Regions from separate parts of the Alysiella filiformis genome, predicted to be linked through region 2. Evidence: riboswitches for the same ligand, from Rfam matches in the RefSeq annotation. Region 2 holds a riboswitch; the other holds the start of a gene.
What was found. Region 2 has a riboswitch for thiamine pyrophosphate ahead of H3L97_RS02640 (thiamine ABC transporter substrate-binding protein). Riboswitches for the same ligand answer to the same signal wherever they lie in the genome.
Positions count from the first base shown of each region.

Region 1 (7,969 bases), 480 kb from region 2:
TTGAAAAATTGAATTTCAGGCTGCCTGAATCTTCATTTCATTTAAAAAAACAAAATAAATCAAAGCATTGAAATTTTCGCCATGTGTTGCACTTGCTCGCTTGTGATGCCAGCCAATGTGTCCAACAAACGCCATGCAAACGTGCCAACTTGATGATTTTGCAAATTTTTCGCTGCCAATTCGCCAGCCACCGCATACACCGTACACGCCTCACAAACCGCCTCAAACGCCTGTTCACGCGGCGCGACCGCCAAAAACGCCCCCACCACCGCGCTCAACAAACACCCCGATGCCGTAACACGCGCAAAAAAATCCACCCCATTTACCAAACGTGCCACGCGCACCCCGTCCGAGACATAATCCACCGCACCGCTCACCACCGCCACGCATTGCCATTTTTGCGACACCGTTTGGGCAATTTGCGCCACATCGCTCTCGCCCGAACCTGCGTCCACGCCTTTGCTTTGCCAAACCATACCTGCCAAATGCGCCATTTCGCCTGCATTGCCGCGTATTGCTGAAAATGCGATGTTTTCGCGGAATTGGGCGACCGTTTCGCGGCGTAACGTGCTGGCAGCCACCGCCACAGGGTCAAGCACCACAGGCACATTGGCGCGATTTGCCGCCACACCAGCCACCAACATCGCTGCCACTTTTTCATCAGACGGTGTACCCAAATTCAACACCAAAGCCCCACTGATTGCCGCCAATTCCGCCATTTCGGCAGGGCTTTGCGCCATCATGGGCGTTGCCCCCAATGCCAGTAAACCGTTTGCCGTGAAATGAGCGGATACCAAATTGGCAATGTTGTGAATCAAAGGTTGATGTTCACGAACTGCATTTAAATAATGAAAATTCACGGTTTTTCCCTTTGTTGGTTTTCAGGCAGCCTGAAATGGGTTTAACTGAAAAAATACAACCCCACCATCGCCACCAAATATACCCACCCCAATACCGCCAAAGCCAAAATCCACACCGATTGTTTGCCGCATTGTCCGTGCAAATGCCAAGTCAGCCACGCAAACACAGGCGCAGAAACAAAACTTGCCGTCATCGCAAACGGAATCATTTTGCCAATCGCATTATTGAAAAATTGCATGACCAACCACGCGCCCAGCAAAGCGGCAAGTGTCCAATAGCGCAAATGTTTGGCTTCGCTTGCAGGGTCTGATTTTTGTTGGGTTAATAAGATGAAAGCCTGATGATTGCCGCGTGAATAACCGTCCACCGCCACAATGGTTGTGCCATAAATGCACATCAATGCCATGAAAGTCATGGGCAAACGCGTCCATTCGCCCATGGACTGTGCGTACAGATTCAGGAATTGCCCAACAAATTTGCCGCCTGATAAGGGTTCGGTATGTTGCCCATATTGCACCCATGCGCCCAATGCCATAAACATCAACGCCAAAACAATAGTCATGGCATAACTCACATGAAAATCACGGCGATATTGGTGGCGATAATCGGGCGAAAGGCGCACCTTTTCCACCACCCAAAATGAACTGGACACACTCAATTCCATAGGCGCAGGCATCCAGCCCATCAAAGCCACCAAAAACGGTACGGCAGCCCATACCCATGGCGACGGTTCGCTGAACGTTTCAGGCAGCTTGTGTTCAGGCTGCCCCCACGCCATGCCCAATGCCAACACGGTAATCAGGGTCAATATCAGCATAATCCATTTGGAAACGCGGTCTAATTTTTGATATTGCTTGCCCCAAAGCAAAATGATGAAACTGAAAATAATCAGCGTATTCAGCCAACTTAACGACCAATCCACAGGCAGCATCATGCCCAGCAGCACCGCCGACAACAATGTGCCGCCTGCAATATTCACAAGGGTGGCAAACAAATTAAACAAGAAAAACAAAATCAAATAAAATCGCCCACATTCCGCATAGCCTTGTAACAGGTTTTTTTGATTCAAAATGCTGTAATCAAATGCCAAACGGAAAAAAGGGTATTTCAATAGATTAACCAAAACAATCAAGCCAGCCAATTGCCAGCCGTAATACGCACCAGCCTGTGTGGACGCAATGATGTGCGACCCACCCACGCAAGACGATGCCATGATGACACCCGGTCCATAACGTTGAAAAAGTTGATTTTTTTGCATGAGACTGTTCCCAAAAACGGGGAACAACCGCGAACCAAACAGAAAACAAGAAACAGCACCCTTATGCCACGAAAAACGCGTACACAAAGGTGCTGCATGAATGCGATAAACAAACAAAATGGTTCATAATCATTAGTTTCCTACGCCAGTATTAACTGTATCAGGTTCAACGGGTGTTTCTCAGCCGCCCATTCAGGCAGCACCCCGACTAAAATATCAAGAAACTGTATTCTAATTCAAAATCATGAAATTGTCTGTAATTTATTTTTCAGATGCGCTTTTTGTGCCACGTTGGTGCAAAATCGCCATGCTCAAAGTCGCACCAATAATCAAAACCATGCCCACGCCCGACACCAACGACAACCTTTCGCCCAACAAAAGCATCGCCAAAATGACCCCAAAAACGGGTTCAAGCGCAATCAGCAAACCCGATACATTGGCTTGTGCGCCGCTCATGCCCTTGTTCCACAGCCAATAGGCAAACCAACTGCACCCCACGCCCAAATACAGCAAACTGAACACGCCTTTCGCCTGCCAGTTTACCGACAGGTTTTCAGCCAGCCCCAAACTGAACGGCACACACAAAATCGCCGCCAAAACCAATGAAACCGATGTGTAAGCAGGTGCGCCAATTTCGGCAATCAATTTTTGTGTGGGACGATATGCCGCACAGAAAAACAATCCTGCCAATAAAACCAAAACACAGCCAAATAAATCTACCGAACCGCCTTCGCCATGTCCGCCCCACACCAGCAAACCCACGCCCATAAAAGCGATTGTGCCACACAGCCAATCCCACCATTTGGCTTTGTCGCCAAAGAAAAAATGCCCCAGCAGCACCATTAAAATCGGTTCAAGCCCCACTATGGTGGTTGCGCTGGCGGCTGATGTGTATTTCACGCCCATAAATTGCAACATCAGCACCAAAACATAATTGATAAACGACAAGAAAATCAAATTCTTCCATTGATTTTTGGGGATTTTGCCCAAATGGCGGCGGCAAGTGGGCAACACAATCAGCGCGGCAATCACAAAACGCGCTTGTACCATCAATGCCGCGTCCAGCATTTCGTAGGCGTATTTGGCGGCAACAAAGGAGCTGCTCCAAATCACGATTGCCAACATTTGATACAACAATAACATCTTGTTTCCTTATTGTTTTAAAAAAATTTCAGGCTGCCTGAAAAACCATTTTCGGCATTTCAGGCAGCCTGAAAATCACATTCTCCACATCACGCCAAATGCGATACGGGCAAAGAAGTGGTGTTTTTCACCGATTTCATCACAAAGCTGGATTTGGCATCGCGCACACATTCGTGTGAGAGCAATTCATCTAACACAAAATGGGTAAAATGCTGCATATCGGTAAAAAAGGCGTGCAACAAATAATCGGTTTCGCCCGTCAGCGCATAGCACGCCAGCACGGGCGACCAATTACCAACGGCATGGGCAAATTCTTCACGCGCATTGGGGGCTTTGTTGATGGCAACGCTGATGAACACCTGTAAATCCAAACCCACCGCTTGCGGCGAAAGCAATGCCGCATAACGCATAATAATGCCCGATTCTTCCAACTGCTTCAAACGGCGCAAACAGGGCGATGGCGACAATGCCACACGCTCCGACAATTCCACATTGCTCAAACGTCCGTTTTCTTGCAAGGCTTGCAAAATTTTTAAATCGGTTTTATCCAAAGTGAGGGTGGTCATGGTTGTTCCTTTTTATGGTTGGGATAAGACAAATTTATCTTATCACAATTTAACCTGATTTAAAGCAATTTTTGGATTAAAGTGGGATTTTATCGGCATTTTATTGCGTTCAGGCTGCCTGAAAAGGCTTTATCAGCCTTGCCATTGCCAATTACTCTGAAATGCGCCAAACACCGCGTTGGGGTATTTGTCGCGCCCCAAGCTGCCGTTGTAACGTGCCAAGGCATTGTGCATATTGCCGTTTTCCATATTGTTGTAGTGGCGCAAAATGGTGCAGCCATAGCGCAAATTGGTGCGAATATCAAACAAATTGTGGTCGGCGTGTCCGATGTATTTTTGCCAAAAGGGCATGACTTGCATTAAGCCTTTTGCGCCCACGCCGCTCACGGCATATTGGCGAAAACGGCTTTCCACTTGAATGAGACCCAAAATCAACTGCGTGTCCAAATCGGCACGGCGCGATTCGTATTGCACCATAATCAGCAAACGGCGGCGTGCCAACTCGCTGTCGGGCATAAATTGCACCAAACGCGCCGACATTTCATTGAGCCAACGCTGCCCATCAATGGCGTGTTCAAACACCAAACGGGGTGGGCTGGCATTGTCCACCGAACCTCGCATGACCGAGGCGATGTCGTCCGACAGGGTTTCTTCGCGTTGTGCGCCTGCCTGAATGTGCGGTGCCAGCAACAGTGCGCCCGTTCCCAATGCGAATTGGCGGCGTGATAAATTCAAATTGCGCGTCATTCATTTTCCTTTACAAAAAAGCCACAGCGCGAAAATAGTCAATTTACACAAAAATTGCAATAATGCGGATAAAAAAATCTTGTTTCAGGCAGCTTGCTGCGCCGCGAATGGTATAATTGCCCCATTTTTGACGCACAACGAGCCCAACCATGCACTACGACCACATCACTTTTCATTTGGACGCGGATTATCCCGCCGATTTGCCCGCGCATCACGCCACACACCACATGGGTTTTTATTTTGCATGGGCGGTATCGCAAAATCTGCACAGCGAAGCGGCGGCAAAATTGCCCCAATTTGATTTATTGCAAGGCGGTTTGATTTCAGGCAGCATTTTCGTGTTAAATCAACTGGGTGGCGGCATAGACGAAACCTGTTTCAACGATTTGGGCAAACGCTTTACCCAATTTTATTATCACGATGACGATGAAGGCTACGGACATTTTCTCAACGACTATTTCAACACATTGAATTTAAAAGACGAAAGCGAATTTTATCGCACCGAAGACAACGCCGAAAACCAACAACGCCTGAATCAAACCTTTCAGGCAGCATTTGAACAATGGCAACACAGCTTAGCATAAAAAACCATGAAACTCATCATTTTAGACCGCGATGGCGTGATAAACCACGACCGCGATGATTTTGTCAAATCGCCAGACGAATGGCAAGCCATAGAAGGCAGCATGGACGCAATCGCCTTTCTCACCCAAGCAGGCTACACGCTGGCGGTGGCAACCAACCAATCGGGCATAGGTCGCCAATTTTTTACCGTGCAAACGCTCAACGAAATGCACAGCAAAATGCACAAATTGGTGCAACAAGCAGGTGGCGAAATCAGTGGCATTTGGTTTTGCCCCCATTTGGCAGAACACAAATGCGATTGCCGCAAACCCCAATCGGGCATGATTGTGGATATTTTAGAGCGATTTCAAGCCAATGCCGAAAACACATGGTTGGTGGGCGACAGTTTGCGCGATTTGCAAGCCATTGCCAATGTGGGCGGCAAACCCGTGTTGGTACGCACAGGCAAAGGCGAAAAAACCCTTGCCAAAGAACGCGATAAGCTGCCTGAAAACACCTTAATCTTTGACAGCTTATTGGCATTTTCCCAATTTCTCATTCAAGAAGACGAAGAATGTTAATCATCAAAAACCTCATTCATTGGCTGATATTGTTGGTCAGTGCCATCATCATGTTTGTGTGTGTGCTGCCAGCCGTTTTCATACCACAGGGCGCAAACAAAGTGGGACGCGCATGGGCAAGATTGCTGTTGTGGTCGCTGAAAAACATCGTTGGCTTAAAATACGAAGTGCATGGCGCGGAAAACATCCCCCAAAATCCTGCCATTATCTGTTCCAAACACCAAAGCGGTTGGGAAACATTGGCTTTGCAAGAAATTTTCCCCTTGCAAGTGTATGTGGCAAAAAAAGAATTGTTTTTGATTCCCTTTTTTGGTTGGGGCTTGAAAATCGCCAAAACCATAGGCATAGACCGCAAAGCAGGCGCACAAGCCACCGCCCAATTACTGCAACAAGGCTTGGCGCGTAAAAAGAAGGCTTTTGGATTACCATTTTCCCCGAAGGAACACGAATGCCTGTGGGCGAACGCGGCAAATACAAAATTGGCGCAGCGAAAATGGCGAAAATGTTTGAGATGGATTTGGTGCCTGTTGCGCTCAATAGCGGCGAATTTTGGGCGAAAAATGCGTTTTTGAAACGCGCAGGCACCATTACCGTTGTGATAGGCAAGCCCATTTCCCACACCGCAGGCGATGAACGCGAATTGATGAAATTGTGCGAAAATTGGATTGAAGAACAACAAGATAAAATTACCAATCCCATTTATTTGTCGCAAAAATAGGACGGCATTTCAGGCTGCCTGACATTACCCTAAAAATCGGTTGTGCCTTTGGCGACTTACTTTTTAAAAAAGTAAGCCAAATAAACAAATGTTCAATGGTTTCTTTTCAAAAAAATATTTCAGGTAGCCTGAAAATGTTTTTGAATTTCAAATTATTGAATATTAATAAGTTTATCTTATTTTTTAAAAAAGTTAAGTCGCCAAAAGCAAAACTTTTAATCAAACAAATCCTGCTGTTGCTGTGGCAAAACTTGTACTTGGCAGGTGTCATCGGCAAAACGCAGGGTCAATTTTTGTCCTGTTTTTAAGCTGTGGGCTTGGCGCACCACTTTGCCTTTGCTGTCGCTTGCCACCGCAAAGCCGCGCCGCAACACCGACAAGGGCGACACCGCTTCCAAATGCGCGGTGTGGTGGTGCAAACGTTGCCATTGTTGCTGGATATGGTGCTGCATGGCGTGTTGCAAACGCTGTTGGTAATCGTTGAGGGCTTGGCGTTGTGCCATATGGTGTTGTTTGGGGTGGTGGCGTTGCAACTGTTGCGCCAAATCATCAAGGGTTTGGCTGTGCCGTTGATAAAGTTGTTGCACGTTTTTTTGTAAAATCAAATGCTGTTGCCGCAAAATTTGCACATATTGCTCGCGGCTGGGGCTGACCAATTCCGCCGCCGCCGTGGGTGTGGGGGCGCGAACATCGGCAGCCATATCGCTTAATGTGAAGTCGGTTTCATGCCCCACGCCACACACGATGGGAATTTGGCTGCCTGAAATCGCGCGAACGGTGCTTTCTTCATTAAATGCCCACAAATCTTCCAAACTGCCACCGCCACGACACACGATTAGCACATCAACTTCACGGCGAACATTTGCCATTTCAATGGCTTGGGCGATTTGTTGGCTGCTGCCTGCACCTTGCACTGCCGTGGGGTAAACGCACAAAGTCAAATGTGGCGCACGGCGGCGCAGGGTGCTGACCACATCGCGCAAAGCCGCCGCCGCCAAACTGGTAACAATACCGATTTTTTGTGGCATTTCAGGCAGGCTTTTTTTGCGTTCGATTTGAAATAAACCTTCGTTTTGCAAGCGATTTTTCAGTTGCTCAAACTGAATGTGCAACACCCCTGCGCCAATTTGACGCACTTCTTGCACTGCAATTTGAAATTCGCCACGCGCGGCATAAATGCCCACTTTGCCGCGTATTTCAATTTGCGCCCCCTCGCGCAGGGGCGTGGGCAAACGCGCAACAACGTGCTTGAACATGGCACAACGAATTTGCGCGTGTGCATCTTTCAGCACAAAATAGTGATGTCCACTGCTGGCGCGGGTCAAATTGCCCACTTCGCCAGCTATCCACAAACCCGACAGTTGTCCGTCCAGCAAAGTGGTGGCAATTTCGTTCAATTCCGATACGCTCAACGCCACGGTTGGCGCACTCAACAAATCCAACATTGTTTTTCTCATGATATTTTTCAGGCAGCCGCGCATTCTATCTGAATCCAAGCCATTTCCCCAAATGGATTTTGAGCAGAAGATTG
Region 1 covers NZ_CP059564.1:997,742-1,005,710, reverse strand. The annotation lists gene thiM (hydroxyethylthiazole kinase) at 60-860, opposite strand; gene H3L97_RS05005 (NRAMP family divalent metal transporter) at 902-2,119, opposite strand; TPP riboswitch at 2,240-2,336, opposite strand; gene H3L97_RS05000 (DMT family transporter) at 2,381-3,256, opposite strand; gene H3L97_RS04995 (Lrp/AsnC family transcriptional regulator) at 3,352-3,828, opposite strand; gene H3L97_RS04990 (lytic transglycosylase domain-containing protein) at 3,961-4,575, opposite strand; gene H3L97_RS04985 (DUF7832 domain-containing protein) at 4,725-5,159, shown strand; gene gmhB (D-glycero-beta-D-manno-heptose 1,7-bisphosphate 7-phosphatase) at 5,166-5,720, shown strand; partial or broken gene H3L97_RS04975 (lysophospholipid acyltransferase family protein) at 5,714-6,438, shown strand; gene xseA (exodeoxyribonuclease VII large subunit) at 6,654-7,883, opposite strand.
Region 1: another riboswitch for thiamine pyrophosphate. It lies ahead of H3L97_RS05005 (NRAMP family divalent metal transporter); the one in region 2 lies ahead of H3L97_RS02640 (thiamine ABC transporter substrate-binding protein).

Region 2 (7,969 bases):
CAGCAGCCATTTGGAAGTGATGTTGAACCAAAGTCGGCAACAAGTGGAAACCTTACGCAAAAAAGGCACAGCAGAAGGCGCAGGTTCATCGTTGAGCGTGGCGCATTTGCTGGAAAGGCTAGACCAAACGCTCAATCGCATGACTTTGTTGATGCGCGTGTTTCACCCCGATGTGGTTGCGCCGCGTCAGGTGTTGTTTTTGGCGAGCCATTTGGCGCAAGCCACCGCCAATCAGCACAGCCTGTCGTGGTTGTGGAAACGCAGCGTGAAAATGCTGTCGCGCAGCATCACGCAAAACACCAGCAGCCACGGCGAACACTACATCACGCGCAACAAAAAAGAATATGTGCAAATGTTGCGCTCGGCGGCAGGTGGTGGGGTGTTGATTGCCCTCATGTCGCTGTTCAAAATCCATTTGGGCAAAAACATCGACAACCATTTTTGGCTGGGCATTGCCGAAGGTTTGAATTATGGCATTGGTTTTGCGATTATTTTTATGCTGGGCTTGACCGTTGCCACCAAACAGCCTGCCATGACCGCTTCACGTTTTGCGGCGGCGGTAGAGCGCAATGAAAAAGGGCATGTGGTCAATATGAAGCTGGCGCAACTGTTGGTTGATGTAATGCGTTCGCAGGCAGCCGCCGTGTTTGGCAATGTGTTTGTGGCATTCAGTTTGGCGAGCATCATTGCGTTGATTTATGGTTGGAGCCACGATTTTCCTTTGCTCAACAAAGCGCAGGTCATGTATCAGGTGCAATCGGTCAATTTGTGGGGCGCAACGTTGTGGTATGCCGCAATTGCGGGGGTGTGGTTGTTTTGTTCGGGGATTATTTCGGGCTTTTTTGACAACCGTTGTGATTATTTGAATTTGCGTATGCGTTTGCGCCACCACCCCGTGTTGAAATGGCTGCTGCCTGAAAACATACGCAGCCAATTTGCCGATTATGTGCACAATAATTACGGTTCCATTATGGGTAATTTGTGTTTTGGCATGCTGCTGGGCATGACGGGCTTTGTGGGACACATCACAGGTTTGCCTTTTGACATTCGCCATGTGGCGTTTTCGTCTGCCAATGTGGGCTATGCTGGCGTGAGTGGTGCTTTGGGCTGGGGCATGATGATTCAACTGGTGTGCTGTGTGTTGGCTATTGGTGCGGTGAATTTGGCGGTCAGCTTTTCCATTACCATGTGGGTGGCATTGCGTTCGCGCGAAAGCCAAGTGGACAGTTGGTGGGAAATCATCAAATGCGTGTGCCGCATTGCCAAAGAACGCCCTTTGAGCTTGCTTTTGCCGCTGCAATTACCGCCTGAACCCGTATCCCCATCACACAAAAACGACAAAACCGAAACGGCACAATAAGGGCGCGTGGGCATTTCAGGCAGCCTTTCAGACAATTTTTGATGTTGCCACAACCTCCCCTCCCCCTATGCAAGGGGGAGGGCTGGGGTGGGGGTTAGAAAGCCAATGTGCCACCCCCACCCTAACCCTCCCCCGCCAGACGGGGGAGGGAACAGATTGTGGGCAACCAAACAATTTTTGTCGTGTACCGTCAGGCAGCCTGAAACCTTTGCCAAACCCACTTTCAAACTGACACAGGGGCGGATTTCATATCCGCCCCTTTCTCAATTTATTGATAAAAATAAAAATTGCGGCAAATCGCAACAGGGCAGATATGAAATCAGCCCCTACAAACCGAGTTTTGCAAAAATTTCAGCCTGAAAATAAAATCCAAGCAAACGTTTGAGTAAAGCCCCCCATTATGGGAAAATAGGGCTTTCCTAACCCAATCTTTTATGATGGAGAACACGATGAGCGTTAAAGTTGCAATTAACGGTTTTGGTCGCATTGGTCGCTTGGCGTTGCGCCGCATTATTCAAACCGAAGGCATTGAAGTGGTTGCCGTAAACGATTTGACCCCAGCCGATATGTTGGTGCATTTGTTTAAATACGACACCACACAAGGTCGCTTTCAAGGCACGGCTGAATTGAAAGACGACAAAATGGTCGTGAATGGCAAAGAAATCTTGGTGTTTGCCAAACCCAATCCCGAAGAATTGCCTTGGGGCGATTTGGGCATTGATGTGGTGTTGGAATGCACAGGCTTTTTTGCTTCCAAAGACAAAGCCGAAGCCCACGTTCGCGCAGGCGCACGCAAAGTGGTGATTTCCGCCCCAGGTGGCGATGATGTGAAAACCGTGGTGTTCAACGTCAATCACGACATTTTGGACGGCAGCGAAACCGTGATTTCTGCCGCATCTTGCACCACCAACTGCCTTGCTCCTATGGCAAAAGTGTTGCAAGACCAATTTGGCGTGGTGCAAGGTTTGATGACCACCGTTCACGCCTACACAGGCGACCAAAACACTTTGGACGCACCACACCGCAAAGGCGATTTCCGCCGTGCGCGCGCTGCCGCCGCCAACATTGTGCCAAACAGCACAGGCGCAGCCAAAGCCATTGGCTTGGTGATTCCCGAATTGAAAGGCAAATTGGACGGTGCGGCACAGCGCGTTCCCGTTGCCACAGGTTCTTTAACCGAATTGGTGTGCGTGTTGAACAAAAAAGTGTCCAAAGAAGAAGTGAACGCCGCCATGCAGGCAGCCGCCAATGAATCTTTTGGCTACACCGAAGAAGAATTGGTGTCATCTGATATTGTGGGCATGAGCTTTGGTTCTTTGTTTGACGCAACCCAAACGCGCGTACAAACCGTAGGCGACAACCAATTGGTGAAAACCGTGGCGTGGTACGACAATGAAATGTCTTACGCTTCACAATTGGTGCGTGTGTTGAAGTATTTTGCCGAAAAAATCTGATTTTATTGATTTAAATTGAAAAACAGGCTGCCTGAAATGCGATTTTGGCGTTTCAGACAGCCTTTTTGCATCACGAAACATGAATTTGCCTAAAATTTAAGCAAACTCATTTTTCAAAATAAAATGAAATATTTAAATGGCTTATCCACACGTCATGCACAAGATTATGCGCCCAAACAGGGGGATTATTTCAACACCACCTTTGTCCAACGTGCCGCCCATGCTTTTTGTTGGCGATGAACGCGCTCATCTTGGGGCGAAAAATGCGTGGGCGGCACATTGGCGTGCAACATGGCAGGCGGCAACATCACACCCTTTACCGCAGGATACACCCACATGCTGGTGGGTATGTCTTTTTGCACCGATGGGTTTTGCAAATATTGCACCAATTTGGCTGCCAATTCAGGCTGCTTTGCGCCTTGCAACACGGCTGCCCCTTCAATTTGGCGATAATTGCCGCCTTGCAAAAACAAATTGCCCATATTGGGTGTGGATAATTTGCCTTCGCTGTAAAACACTTCTGCCGCAGGGCTGCTGGCGTAGCCAACCATAATGGGGCGCGAACCGCCATTGAGCGTAAATTCGGTGTAATAGGCTTCCGACCAGCCTTTGGTGATTTTAATGCCGTTTTGACGCATGTCTGCCCACCATTTGAAGGCGTTTTCTTCGCCCAAGCCGCCAATGTTTGCCAGCAAAAACGCCATGGCTGGGGTGGACGTGTTGGGATTGGGCGACACAACCAAGTTTTTGTATTCGGGTTTGGTCAAATCTGCCAGCGATTTGGGCAGGGGGATTTTTTTGTCGGCAAACCATTTTTTGTCGTAATTCAGGTTCACAAAGGCGTAATTGACGGCAAGGGCGTGCGGCAATTTGACCACGGTGGCGGCAGATTCAGGCTGCTTGGCAGCGAGCAGATTTTCTTGGTGGGCGCGAGACACATTGGCGTTGTCCAAGCCATACACGGCATCGGCGATGGGGCTTTTTTTGCTGATGATGAGTTTGTTGAGCAGCTCATTGCCATCGCCCGATTTCAAAATGACGATTTTGGCATCGTGTTGTTTTTCAAAGGCGGCGATGTGTTCTTTGGGCAAATCAAAGCTGCTGTGGGTGGCAAGGCGCACTTCGGTGGCGGCGTATGCCGACACGTTCCAAATGGCAAAAAGCAGGACGAAGGTTTTTTTCATGGTCTTTTTTTCCTTTGTGGATAAGATTTTTTGAGGGAAATGGGGTTTTCAGGCAGCCTGAAATGAGCTGAAATCTGTTCCCTCCCCTGCTGGCGGGGGAGGGGGTAGGTTTGTGGTAACCCAAAAGTTTTTGTCGTGTACCGTCAGGCTGCCTGAAACGCAAAAAACCGATTGCACACACGAACTGGCAATCGGTTTTTTGTTTGCATCAACAAAAATTTCAACGATTTAGTTTCCTACGCCAGCATTAACTGTACAGGTACAACGGGTAAGTCTCAGCCGCAAAACGTGGTTTGCAGCACCCCGACTAAAACAGGGTCTATTGTGGCAATTTTTGTGGTGGCTGTAAATGGTTTTAATCCAAAATCTTATTTTTAAATTTAAAATGATGATTTTGAGTATGAGTCCAGACTTTTGCTGTGGATAATGGTTTTTTAATTGTTTTTTCAATTTGTTGTGTGAAAATGAGCTTGTGGATAATTCATATTTGATGACGATGATGGCTTGTGGATAATTGTGGGCAGTTTGTTCAGGCTGCCTGAAAATGGGGGATAAATTGCCACTTATCCCCCAAATGTGGCAAAAAGACTTACAATTTGACTTTTTGGAAAACGAAATGGCTATGAAACTTTTGTGTTGCACCTTGTTGGCAGGCGCGGCTTTGTCGGCTTGCACTTGGGAAACTTATCAAAAAGACAATGGGGCTACGGCTTTGCGCCAAAAATACCCTGCTGGCACTGGGGTGTATTACACCAATGGCGCGGCTTCGCAAAACACGCATTATCACGGTAATCGCCCACAACAGCACGCGATTGTGCCACAAAAGTCGGAATAATTCGGTTTCAGGCTGCCTGAAAACCCATTTTTTAAGGAAAATACATCATGTCTGATTTACACATCATCATTTTGGCGGCGGGCAAAGGCACGCGCATGTATTCCAAAATGCCCAAAGTTTTGCACCAAATTGGCGGCAAACCCATGCTCGCCCACGTTATGGACACGGCTTTGCAACTCAATCCCCAATCGCTGCATGTGGTGATTGGGCATGGCAAAGAGCAGGTGTTGGCGCAGTTGGCGCAAACTTATCCACAAGCAAATTGGGTGGAACAAACCGAACAACTCGGTACAGGACACGCGGTCAAATCCGCCCTGCCCCACATGCCCAACACGGGCAAAACGCTGGTGTTGTATGGCGATGTGCCTTTGATTGACGCACCCACTTTACAACAATTACTCAACGCGGCTGGCGATGAAGTCGGCTTGCTGACCGATGTGCTGCCTGAACCCACAGGTTACGGTCGCATTATCCGCAACGCGCAAAATCAGGTCATCGCCATTGTGGAAGAAAAAGATGCCAACGCCGAACAAAAAGCCATTGCCGAAATCAACACAGGCATTTTTGTTTTGCCCAACGCGCAACTTTCAGGCTGGCTCAACGCGCTCAACGCCAACAACGCGCAAGGCGAATATTATTTGACCGATGTGATTGCCCTTGCCAATGCCGACCACATTGCCGTACACCCCGTGCAAGTGGCACATCATTACTTGGCAATGGGCGTGAACAACAAATTGCAACTTTCCGAATTGAACCAAATTCATCGCCAACATCAAGCGGCAAATTTAATGGCGGCAGGCGTAACGCTGATTCAAGCGTCCACATTTGAAATGCGCGGCAGCCTGAAACACGGACAAGATGTCATCATTGACGCCAACTGCGTGTTGGTGGGCGAAAACGCGTTTGGCGATGACGTGCAAATTGGCGCACATTGTTTCATCAAAAACGCCAAAATTGGCGCAGGCACGGTGGTTGAACCATTCAGCCATTTGGAAGATTGCGTGATTGGCGAAAACGCAAAAATCGGTCCTTACGCCCGTTTGCGCCCCAAAGCCGTGTTGGCAGACGAAGTGCATATTGGCAATTTTGTGGAAATCAAAAACAGCACCATCGGACACGGCAGCAAAGCCAACCATTTGAGCTACATTGGCGATGCAACCGTGGGCAAAAAAACCAATATCGGCGCAGGCACAATCACTTGCAACTATGATGGCGTAAACAAATACCGCACCGAAATTGGCGATGAAGTACGCATTGGTTCAGACACCATGTTGGTCGCCCCCGTGAAAATTGGCGACAAAGCCACCACAGGCGCAGGCAGCGTGATTACCAAAGATTGCGAATCAGGCAAATTGGTGGTGGCGCGCGCCAAACAAGTGGTGGTGGACAACTGGGTTCGCCCCGAAAAGCCCAGCAAATCATGAGCGAAATTGTGTATGTGAAATGCCCCACTTGCCAAACCCAAGTGGCGTGGCTGCCTGAAAACGCCCATCGTCCCTTTTGCAGCGAAAAATGCCAGTTGATTGATTTGGGCGAATGGGCAAGCGAAAACCGCACCATCGTTGCCCAAGCAAATTGGCACGATTTAGATGATTGAGCATCATGCCAAAAAGCAGCCTGAAAAGTTTTTGTGCTTTTCAGGCTGCTTTTTTTAACGCGAGTTTGGGATAAAAGTGATTGATAAATTTAAGTAACTTTGCTCCCTCTCCCTTTGGGAGAGGGCTGGGGAGAGGGTTTGTTGGCAAATTGACAGTTACTTATTCCGAGTTCACGTTTTTCATGAATAAAAATGGGGATAAGCTGTGCATAAAAATCATCAAAAATTGCCATTTGGGAGCCAATTTACTTTCAGCCAGCCGAATAATCTTGTGGATAAACTTGTGTACATTCGGTGGATTATTTGATGCGCTGATAACGCCCGCCTGACATCGGCGCAATTTCCCCCAACATTTCCAATTCCAACAAAGCCGCATACACATCGGCAGTGGGCAAATTCAGCTCATTGGCGATGAAATCAGGGTGTGTGGGGGTATGGGCAATTTTTTCCAACACGGGCAAAAGGCGTTTATCCACCAAATTGTCCCCAAAATTATCCACAGTTTTGTCCACAAAGTTATTCAATGGGGGTGTGATTAAAGGTTTTTCAGGCAGCATTTTGGGCGATTTTTCGGGCGATGTAATTTTCTGACACCTTGTGGATAATGCTGTGGATAAAGCTGTTGATGATTTTGCCAACAAACTGGGGCATTCTTGCAAAATGTCTTCCAAACTTTCCACCAATTTAGCCCCTTCTTTAATCAATTTGTGGCAACCTTTGGCGTGTGGATTGTCTATGCTGCTGGGAATTGCCATCACTTCGCGCCCCATTTCACTGGCTTGCCGCGCGGTAATCAGCGAGCCGCTTTCCAATGCCGCCTCCACCACCAATGTCGCGCGTCCCAAAGCGGCAATCAAGCGGTTGCGGCGCGGAAAATTGCCTGCCACAGGGCGCGTTCCCAAAGGAAATTCGGACACGATTGCGCCTTGTTCGGCAATTTGTCGTGCCAAATATTCGTTTTGTGGTGGATAAATGCGGTCTATGCCCGTTCCCCACACGGCAATGGTGCTGCCTGAATGTTGTAATGCCCCCTCGTGGGCGGCGGTGTCTATGCCGCTTGCCATGCCCGAAATAATGGGAATGCCCCGTTCGCTCAACGACAAAGCAAAATCCCGCGCAATCCGCAAAGCCTGCGGTGTGGCGTGGCGGCTGCCCACTATGCTCACCGAAGGTTTGTGCAACAAAGCCACATTGCCACGCACAAACAAAATGGGGGGCGCGGTTAAGCCTTCGGTGAGCATCATTGGGTAATCGTCATCGCACAACAGCAACAGGCGACAATCGGCATGTTGCTCCCACAACAAAGCCGCTTCGGTAGCGGCTTGTGCTTTGTGGGTATCATGCCAATGGGCGGCGGCTTTTTTGCCATTGTGGGCAAGTTGGGCGATTTCGCTGCTGCTGGCGCGCAGGGCTTGGCTGGCTGAACCATAATGTTGAATCAAATTGAGGAAACTTTCCGCGCCAATATGGGGGGTAAGCGCGAGTTGTATCCATGCGTGGCGTTCGGAATCGTGCTGCATAATCCAATGATTTCATGTG
Region 2 covers NZ_CP059564.1:519,805-527,773, reverse strand. The annotation lists gene H3L97_RS02655 (site-specific recombinase) at 1-1,360, shown strand, start outside; gene H3L97_RS02650 (hypothetical protein) at 1,517-1,720, shown strand; gene gap (type I glyceraldehyde-3-phosphate dehydrogenase) at 1,810-2,814, shown strand; gene H3L97_RS02640 (thiamine ABC transporter substrate-binding protein) at 3,000-3,998, opposite strand; TPP riboswitch at 4,215-4,314, opposite strand; gene H3L97_RS02635 (hypothetical protein) at 4,543-4,833, shown strand; gene glmU (bifunctional UDP-N-acetylglucosamine diphosphorylase/glucosamine-1-phosphate N-acetyltransferase GlmU) at 4,881-6,257, shown strand; gene yacG (DNA gyrase inhibitor YacG) at 6,254-6,430, shown strand; gene H3L97_RS02620 (hypothetical protein) at 6,520-6,663, opposite strand; partial or broken gene H3L97_RS12170 (DprA-like winged helix domain-containing protein) at 6,730-6,876, opposite strand; partial or broken gene dprA (DNA-processing protein DprA) at 7,066-7,950, opposite strand.